Regions from separate parts of the Paenibacillus sp. FSL H7-0943 genome, predicted to be linked through region 1. Evidence: riboswitches for the same ligand, from Rfam matches in the RefSeq annotation. Region 1 holds a riboswitch; the other holds the start of a gene.

The links. A riboswitch is a leader RNA that binds a small molecule or an ion and turns the genes downstream of it on or off. The one in region 1 is predicted to bind glycine.
Region 2: another riboswitch for glycine. It lies ahead of NSQ55_RS29755 (amino acid permease); the one in region 1 lies ahead of gcvT (glycine cleavage system aminomethyltransferase GcvT).

What each region holds. Positions count from the first base shown of each region.
Region 1 covers NZ_CP150148.1:6,330,826-6,335,258, reverse strand. The annotation lists gene gcvPA (aminomethyl-transferring glycine dehydrogenase subunit GcvPA) at 1-1,080, opposite strand, end outside; gene gcvT (glycine cleavage system aminomethyltransferase GcvT) at 1,187-2,299, opposite strand; glycine riboswitch at 2,486-2,584, opposite strand; gene gcvH (glycine cleavage system protein GcvH) at 2,811-3,203, shown strand; gene NSQ55_RS27790 (flagellar motor protein MotB) at 3,632-4,433, opposite strand, start outside.
Region 2 covers NZ_CP150148.1:6,791,891-6,796,323, reverse strand. The annotation lists gene NSQ55_RS29760 (ABC transporter substrate-binding protein) at 1-1,494, shown strand, start outside; glycine riboswitch at 1,778-1,860, shown strand; gene NSQ55_RS29755 (amino acid permease) at 2,008-3,420, shown strand; gene NSQ55_RS29750 (hypothetical protein) at 3,519-4,370, opposite strand.

The DNA of each region.
Region 1 (4,433 bases):
GCGAATATTTAGTTCGCCTACTTCACGCATGCCTTCTTTGCCCATAACGGACAAGTAGACGGATGCGCAGAGAGCCAGCAGTGCCTGATTGGAGCAGATATTCGATGTCGCTTTTTCACGACGAATATGCTGTTCACGCGCTTGAAGTGTAAGAACGAAGCCACGTTTACCATTACGGTCTACCGTTTGGCCAACGATCCGGCCTGGCATGCGGCGCATCAGGTGATCAGCTACGGCAAAGAATCCGCAAGTTGGACCCCCGAGAGAAGCTGGAATACCGAGTGGCTGAGCATCACCGACTACGATGTCGGCTCCAAGTTTGCCCGGAGTTTCAAGTACACCAAGAGCTATTGGGTTGGCGCTGACTACAAGAAGACCTTTAACCGCGTGAATCAGCGGCTCAACCGAGCGAAGATCCTCAATGCTACCGAAGAAGTTAGGCGATTGCACCAGTACTGCGGCAGTATCACCATCGATAGCTTCAGCAAGCTTAGCTTGATCGGTAACACCGTCTTTATAGTCAATCTCCACCACCTCCAGACCCCAAGCATTAGCCGAAGTACGTAGCACTTGGCGAGCCTCAGGATGAACGGTACGGGAGACGATTAATTTTTTTCGTTTGGTAGCACCAGCCGCGAGAACCGCTGCTTCGGATAAAGCTGTAGCGCCATCATACATACTGGCATTGGCAACTTTCATACCGGTTAGTTCGCAAATGTAGGATTGGAATTCGAAGATCGCTTGCAGCTCACCTTGGCTGATCTCCGGTTGGTAAGGAGTGTAGGCAGTGTAGAATTCAGAACGGGAAATGACATGGTTGATGACCACAGGGATGTGATGATCGTATAATCCGGCGCCGAGGAAGCTGGCGTGAGAATCAAAGTCGGCATTTTGGTCAGCCAAACCTTTCATGTGGCGCAGCAGGGCGTATTCATCGAGTGGTTCAGACATCGGCATAGTGCCTTGGTAACGTACCGCTTCAGGAATATCGGAGAACAGCTCATCTATAGACTGAATTCCGACGGCCTCCATCATCTCTACGCGGTCCTGTTCTGTCATGGGCAGATAACGGTGCTTCATTAAGGTTTCACTCCTTGGCTTTTTTAGAATATAAGAAAGTACAATTTTCACGCTATACTTTATTCTTCTATTTCTCGCTTAAAAGCTCACCGTCCTTATATGGACGCTAAAGGCGTTTATACTTGTAAAAAGGGGCCTTAATCACTACAGCCTTAAGCTGCTTGCCGCGTATCTCTACGTAAACCTCTGTGCCTATTTCACTGTAAGCAGCATCAAGCAATGCCAACCCCAGGTTACGTTTCAGCGTAGGGGACTGTGTTCCGGTTGTGACCTCACCAATCTTAACCCCATCTGCCCAAACAGGATAATGGGAGCGTGGAATGCCTCGATCAATCATTTCTAGGCCGACAAGGCGACGGGGAATCCCAGTTTCTTTTTGCTGTATTAGTGCATCGCGTCCGATAAAGTCTATTTTGTCCAGCTTCACGAAGAACTGTACTCCTGCTTCAAGCGGGGTGATGTCAGCGGATAGCTCCTGACCGTACAGTGGTAATTTTGCCTCAAAACGCAGGGTATCCCGGGCACCCAGTCCAGCAGGTGTTAATCCGTGAGGCGCGCCTGCTGCAAGCAGTCCGTTCCATAACGTTTCTGCACCTTCCAGCGGAGCGTAGATCTCGAAGCCATCTTCACCGGTATAACCCGTACGGGAGATAAGTACCTCTACACCGCAAACGGTAGCGCGTTCGATGAAATGGAAAGACTTGAGTGCTGAAATAGGGGCATCAGTAACTTCCGCGAGAATGGTCTCTGCCAGAGGACCCTGCAAGGCGAGCAAAAGCGTCTCGTCAGAGACATTAGTGAGCGTGACTTCGCCGAATTCAGAGGTCAAATGCTCTTGCAGCCACTGGAAGTCCTTGTCGATGTTGGAGGCATTAACGACGAGCATATAACGCCCTTCGCTTAGGCGATACACGAGTAGATCGTCGACAACTCCGCCATTTGGATAACAGAGCAGCGTATATTGTGCCGCACCATCCGTGAGGCGGCTGACATCATTGGTTGTCATTTTTTGCAAAAAGGCTTCTGCACCGCTCCCAATCACCATGAGTTCACCCATATGCGAGACATCGAACAGCCCAGCCTGCTGGCGAACGGCTTCGTGCTCTTTCACGATACCTGTAAACTGTACTGGCAGCTCCCAGCCACCGAAGTCAATGCACCTGGACTCCGCATAAGCGGAATAGAGATCATAAAAAGGTGTTCTTCTCAAAGCATCCATGTCGTCACTCCCCTTGATCTGATTACATACGAAAAAAGGACAGGCAGAAGCAATCATGCATAAATGCACAAATCGCTTTCTGCTCTGTCCTTTGTACCTGAGAGTTACCCTGCCGTAACTAGCTTGCAGGTTTCCCCGTTGGTGATCTGACGCATCTAGCCTTGCGTCTGATGCTCTCCAGAGATACGTCCGACAAAGGTCCTTTTGCCTGAGAGATTCACCCCTGTTAGGGCTTACTCCTTCGGCGCCGTCTTCAAGTGAGACAGTCTCTCCCTATGCCATCATCCGCAATTATATTTCTTCGAGAAACGGTTATTGTCTATAAAAAGACGACAACGTCATTTCTACTTGTATGTCTCCATTAAACGGGTATAGTCGGACGCTGTCAACAAGAAAACGTCGAAAAAATGACAAATTTAAATTTCCTGTTAGTAATATTGACATTGTGAGCCGGGATAACTTAGGCTATAACTAAATTTAGAACTCCAAATTGGAAATGAGGCGGCTTGAAATGAGTGAAGTATTAGACAACCTTCTTTACAGCGAAGAGCATGAATGGGCACAGCAAGTAGAAGGACGAGTAGTACGTGTTGGGATTACGGACCATGCTCAGCATTTATTAGGCGACATCGTATTTGTTGAGTTTCCTGAGGTAGGATCGACCATTTCGGCCGGTGACAGCGTAGGCAGTATCGAATCCGTTAAGACGGTATCGGAGTTGTATTCGCCCGTCTCTGGGACGGTTACCAAGGTGAATGATGGATTAGAAGCTAGTCCGGAGCTTATCAATGATCAGCCGTATGGCGGGGGTTGGATTTTTGAGATTGAAGTTGATGGAGAGTATGCTGATGCTGTAAAAGGTCTGTTAGATGCAGCCGGTTATAGCGCGTTAGTTGCTGAATAATTGGAAATCGGGGACGGAAAATAGTCTGATCAAGTGTGATATTTTTAGCAGCAAGTTTCTGTGATTCGGGGACTTGCTGTTTGTGTTTCTTATGTGGATTGTGCGAGTATTCGTAAACCCAATCGAGTGGTTTGAGGGTCTAGTGGAGTATGGAATTAGGGAAAACCTCCCTCATTTTAGACGATTATAGCGTGAGAGTTAGGGTTTTAGGGAATTCCTCCCTAATCATCTCGGTAAAACCACTATTTCAGACTAAAAAGAGTAATAATCAGGGAGAAATTCCCTCATTCCGCGATTGGATACGATAATAGGTGAATAATCAGGGAGGTTTTCCCTAATTAAATTGGATGAAGCCCCTTGTAAGCTCAATGTGGTAATTGCAAAGGCCCCTGCCGCCGAACTTAGCTCTGAGCGCAAGCAACTATATTTTATTCCACCTCTTGAAGCTGTCGAAGTACAATGATCTCTACGCGTCGATTTTTCTGTTTGCCTGCTACCGTAGTATTATCTGCTGTTGGTCGGGTATCGGCATAACCTGCATATTGAAAAGTGTCCGGGTTCAGTCCTTCATTATCTAAGAAAAAGCGCAGCACAGAAAGCGCACGAGCACCCGATAGCTCCCAATTGTCGTTATAACGTGAAGCTGATGACACTGGTGTATTATCCGTATGTCCTTCAATGCTGATCGTTGCTCCGATATCTTTGAATAAGCCAGACAACTGCTGAAGAGCAGGAAGGGCTGGTGACTTCACATCTGCTTTACCCACATCAAATAGAAAACGGTCGCTGAGCGTTATTTCTATGCCCTGCGGTTTGTCGGCTACAAATATTTGTTCACCGAGATTATTCTCCTCCACATAGTGGGTGATCACACCCATTAACTCAGCAAGCTTCGCCTCTTGTTCTCGAAAAGCCAACTCCCGCGCTGAAGGTGTTTCATTCTCCGTTTGTTCATCAGAACCGTCATTTGGTTTTGCAGTTGCGTTCGCATTCCCATCTGTACTCTCTGGTTTGTTGTCAGGGGTCTTTCCAGCATCTAAAATACCATCCCCGCCTTCAAGAACAGTGCTGCTCGACTTGAAAGTCTGGGATAAAGAGCCGGTCACGATATTATATTTGTCAGTGTCCAGGCTGCTCATCGCATACAATATAACGAAAAATATAAGTAAAAGTGTAATTAGATCAGCGTAAGTAATCATCCAACGATCACGGCTTTCTCGATTCTCTACC
Region 2 (4,433 bases), 460 kb from region 1:
GAGTGGGAGAAGCCGCAGCCGCTTGCGCGGTTGCATGTTCGAACTTTACTCCATCAGTTTGTGTATGAGCTATTTCATCAAATGTCGGTGCAAGGGGTTAATACGACTAAGCGTGATCTGGCCGCCCGGATCGCCGACATTATCCATGAACATTATACGGATAACATTACGCTGGAATCATTATCGGAAAGCCTGAACTATAGCGTCCCCCATTTATCTTCCTACTTCAAAATCCGTACTGGACTTAGCCCGATTGATTACTTAATTAAGGTGCGCATCGAAAAAGCGGTGGCACTGCTGCTGGAAACAGATGCTACGCTGAAGGAAATTGCAGTGGGTGTCGGTTATCAAGACCCTAGTTATTTGGGCAGGCTGTTCAAAAAGTATAAGGGTGTTTCCCCGATTAGCTATAGAGAATTGCATTCCAGAAAGAACAAACTAGAAGATAGTCCTGCCACAAACATAGAATCCTCCATTGTTGCCCTTGAATCATTTGACTATACTGATTATATTGATAACGATTATCAGTATCATTTTGATCAAGAGGGAGATTCATTCATGTTTAAACATTCAAGGCCTACGCTGGCATCGGTATTGCTGTTAAGCTTCATTTTGGTACTGAGCGCATGTGGTACAAACGGTGCTACGGAGAATGCTGCCTCACAGCAGCCGAAGACCAAAATCGTTAAAACGGTTAACGGTGAGGTGGAGATCCCCCTTCATCCCAAAAGAATTGTTGCAGGTGAATATCTCGGTAGCTTAATTGCGCTTGGCATTACACCCATCGGAACCTCCGAACATCATATTAAAAATCCATATTTTCAGGAGTATTTGAAAGACGTTGAGAATATAGGGGACGGAAATGGAAATGTAGAGAAAATTCTGTCGCTTAATCCCGATTTGATTATTATGGATGATTTCTATCCTGAGCTAAATGAGCAGATGTCAAAAATCGCACCTACGGTCGTTATTCCATACGCTTCCTTAAAAACGGTACATGAGGAAGTGGCTTATTTCGGTGAGCTGCTTAGTGAAGAAGATAAGGCCAAAACCTGGCTTGCAGACTATGACAGCCGTATGGCCAATGCCAAGGAGAGCGTATTGAAGGTTGTGCCAGCAGATAGCACATTTTCCATTATTGAATGGTCTGAAAACAGCTTGATGGCCGTTGGAACAGACTTCGGCAAAGGTGGACAACCAATCTATAATGGATTGGGATTTAAGCCTCCTGCGGATATCGCCGCCGAAATGGCCGACCCGGGCTGGGCTTCATTCTCTGCTGAGGTCTTACCAAAGTATGCCGGTGACTATATTATTCTTACCTCCGACTCGAAAAAGCTGGATGAACTTAAAGCCGACCCGATCTGGGGCGCACTGCCAGCAGTCAAAAATGATCACGTATTTCTTTGGACAAGCGATCGCTCCGGCTACTGGGACCCGATAGCTATTCTGAGTCAGACAGAAGAGTTGGCGGCTTGGCTGACAAGCCACTAATAGAGTGTGTTTCAAAACATAAAGGGGCTGTCTCAGGAGTAGAATTCTACAATGAGATAGCCCTTTTTTCATATTAACCATCAGCCAATCTTGATCTGTTGGTTGCGATGTTTCCGAAGCAATGCGTGATATTCGCGTATTTCGCAGTTGAAATAAAGCGGTAATTAATGTTATTGACAAAATATTTGACAATGATTAGTATTGAAAAATATTAAAAATGAAGTTAGCGGCATAACAATTAAATAATTCGCAAGCTATGATTGCTATGGATCACACTATAGCAGGAGCAGCTTCTGGAGAGACCGTGGGGGATTCCCCCGGCGCCGAAGGGTTCACAATCTCAGGCAAAAGGACAGAAGAGTACTAGATAATTCATTTGTTATTCTGATCATCGTCAGAATAAAGGAATGTATTTTATTTATTATTCTTAGACCTAAGAGATTGGAGCGTATCCAATCTCTTTTTTGTTATCATTTTTACTTGTACATTTTTTCACATAAGGGGGAGTTTGAAATGGCAGCACAAGAATTAAAGAGAGATTTAGAGAATCGGCATGTTCAGCTCATTGCGATTGGTGGAACCATCGGTACCGGATTATTTTTAGGATCAGGTAAAGCTATACAGCTGGCAGGACCATCGATCATTTTTGCTTATTTAATCGTGGGTATCGCTATTTTTTTTGTGATGAGGGCATTAGGAGAACTTCTGTTGTCTAAAGCAGGTTATCAATCTTTTACAGACATTGCCGAAGACTATCTTGGACCGCGGGCGGCGTTTGTAACCGGATGGACCTATTGGTTTTGTTGGATCATGACGGCTATGGCCGATATTATAGCTGTTGGGGTCTATGTACAATATTGGTTTGATATCCCGCAATGGATACCCGCAGTCATTTGTTTAATTATTTTATTAGGACTCAATTTATTAACGGTAAAAAGCTTTGGCGAATTGGAATTTTGGTTTGCTTTAATTAAGGTAATCACTATTCTCGCATTGATTGCTATCGGGGTAGTCTTACTGGTGATTGGATTCAAAACAACTACCGGAACCGTTGCGCTCAGTAATATTTGGGCACATGGGGGAGTATTTCCAAACGGCATTTCAGGGTTCCTACTTTCATTTCAAATGGTTGTGTTTGCTTTTGTGGGTGTGGAATTGGTTGGCGTATCGGCAGCAGAGACCTCCAATCCAGAAAAAACTATCCCATCGGCGATTAATAAAATACCTTTACGAATTCTATTTTTCTACGTGGGTGCTATTATTGCCTTATTATGCATCAATGCTTGGACAGAACTAAACCCGGCAGAAAGTCCTTTTGTTAAAACATTTAGTTTAGTGGGGATTCCGATTGCCGCGGGGGTTATTAACTTCGTTGTATTAACTTCAGCTGCGTCCGCTTGTAATAGCGGGATGTTCTCAACAAGCCGGATTCTATACAATCTAAGCAGAAATGACCAGGCTCCAGCCAACTTTGCAAAGCTTAATAAAAATCATGTACCAAGTAATGCTTTATTCATATCCACGCTTGTCTTATCTGTAGGCGCTTTGTTGAGTAAGCTGATTCCGGAGACGGCTTTTGGCATCGTGACAACAATTAGTGCCATTTGTTTCATCTGGGTTTGGGGCGTCGTTCTAATTTGCCATTTGCGATATAAAAAGACGAAGCCGGAATTGCAGGCCAAATCAAAATTCAAAGCACCGTTTACACCCTTTGTGAATTATGTTGTTCTAGCTTTGTTTGCAATCATACTCATAATTATGCTATTTGCTGATGAAACTCGTCCGGCCTTATTGTTGACGCCTTTATGGTTTATATTATTATTTGTTTTGTATTCGATAAATAGAAGAAAGAGGGAAAGAATAACGCCTGATCCAAGAGCACGTCTCGAAGGTATTCGGACTAACACGGAGATCCGGCATGATTAGTCGATGAGGGTGCTTGCTGATATTACAGTTGGATAGGCAGACATAGAAATCCACCACCGCATACGGTGGTGGATTTTCTCATTAATGTGGTCGATGCTCTAGAGCGTCTTTCCCAATGTACGCATAAAAGCTTCTATATTGTCGGTTAGAAATCCACTATTCTTAAATCCTGCTTGGGTAATCATATCCTTGATATCTCCCACAAACCCACTCAGGCTGGCAGTGGAAGCATTTTGGAATCTGTTCTCACTGGGGATATTGCCAATTTGTTTTGTTAAATCCTCTTTGTATTCCTGTATCCAATCCTTACGAGTTGCTGCATTTTTGGCGAAGCTTAGTAAGATGCTACTCCAGTCTTTCCCGTTCGCAACAGCTTCCTGTAGCTTTTCCAGCGTTTTTGGCTCAAATTTCTTCATCATATAGTTTAAATCCATATAATCATCTGGAGCTCCAACCGGTCTTTGCGGCGGTGTATCGTATTGGATTTGTTTCGTTTCAGGATCTATCGTTCTTGTCGTGGAGATTGCTCCGATCTGACGGATCGTATTCATAAATTCTGCCGCTTTATCATCCTTCATGTGATTGTCTGCGACATACTTCGCTTGAGTCAGTCCCAATTCTAATAACGCTGATCTTTCCTCTTCTCCGGTTACGTCTGTAATGAAGTTGGATTGAATGATGCCGTAGACAGCTTCCTTCACTTCTGAGGGTTGATCTGCCAGCAGGCGAGTTAGCGAATCGTTGATTTGGGCAGTTCCGAAATAGGTAGCCGAATGATTTACAATATCCGATGCTGCCAACTGTCTGGAAGCCGAACTGATTTCCACAGTGTCGGTCTCATGCGACAGTTCGGGTATTGTGCCATTGACTAAGGACGGTTTATCCGCGAGCTTTTTCGAACTTATGTATGCATTTAAATCAAGCTGGGTTGAGCTTTGAATCTTCATCATTAACGCACCCCTATCCGGTTTATTTATTCCATTTATTCTCTTCTATCCATAATATCGGGATAT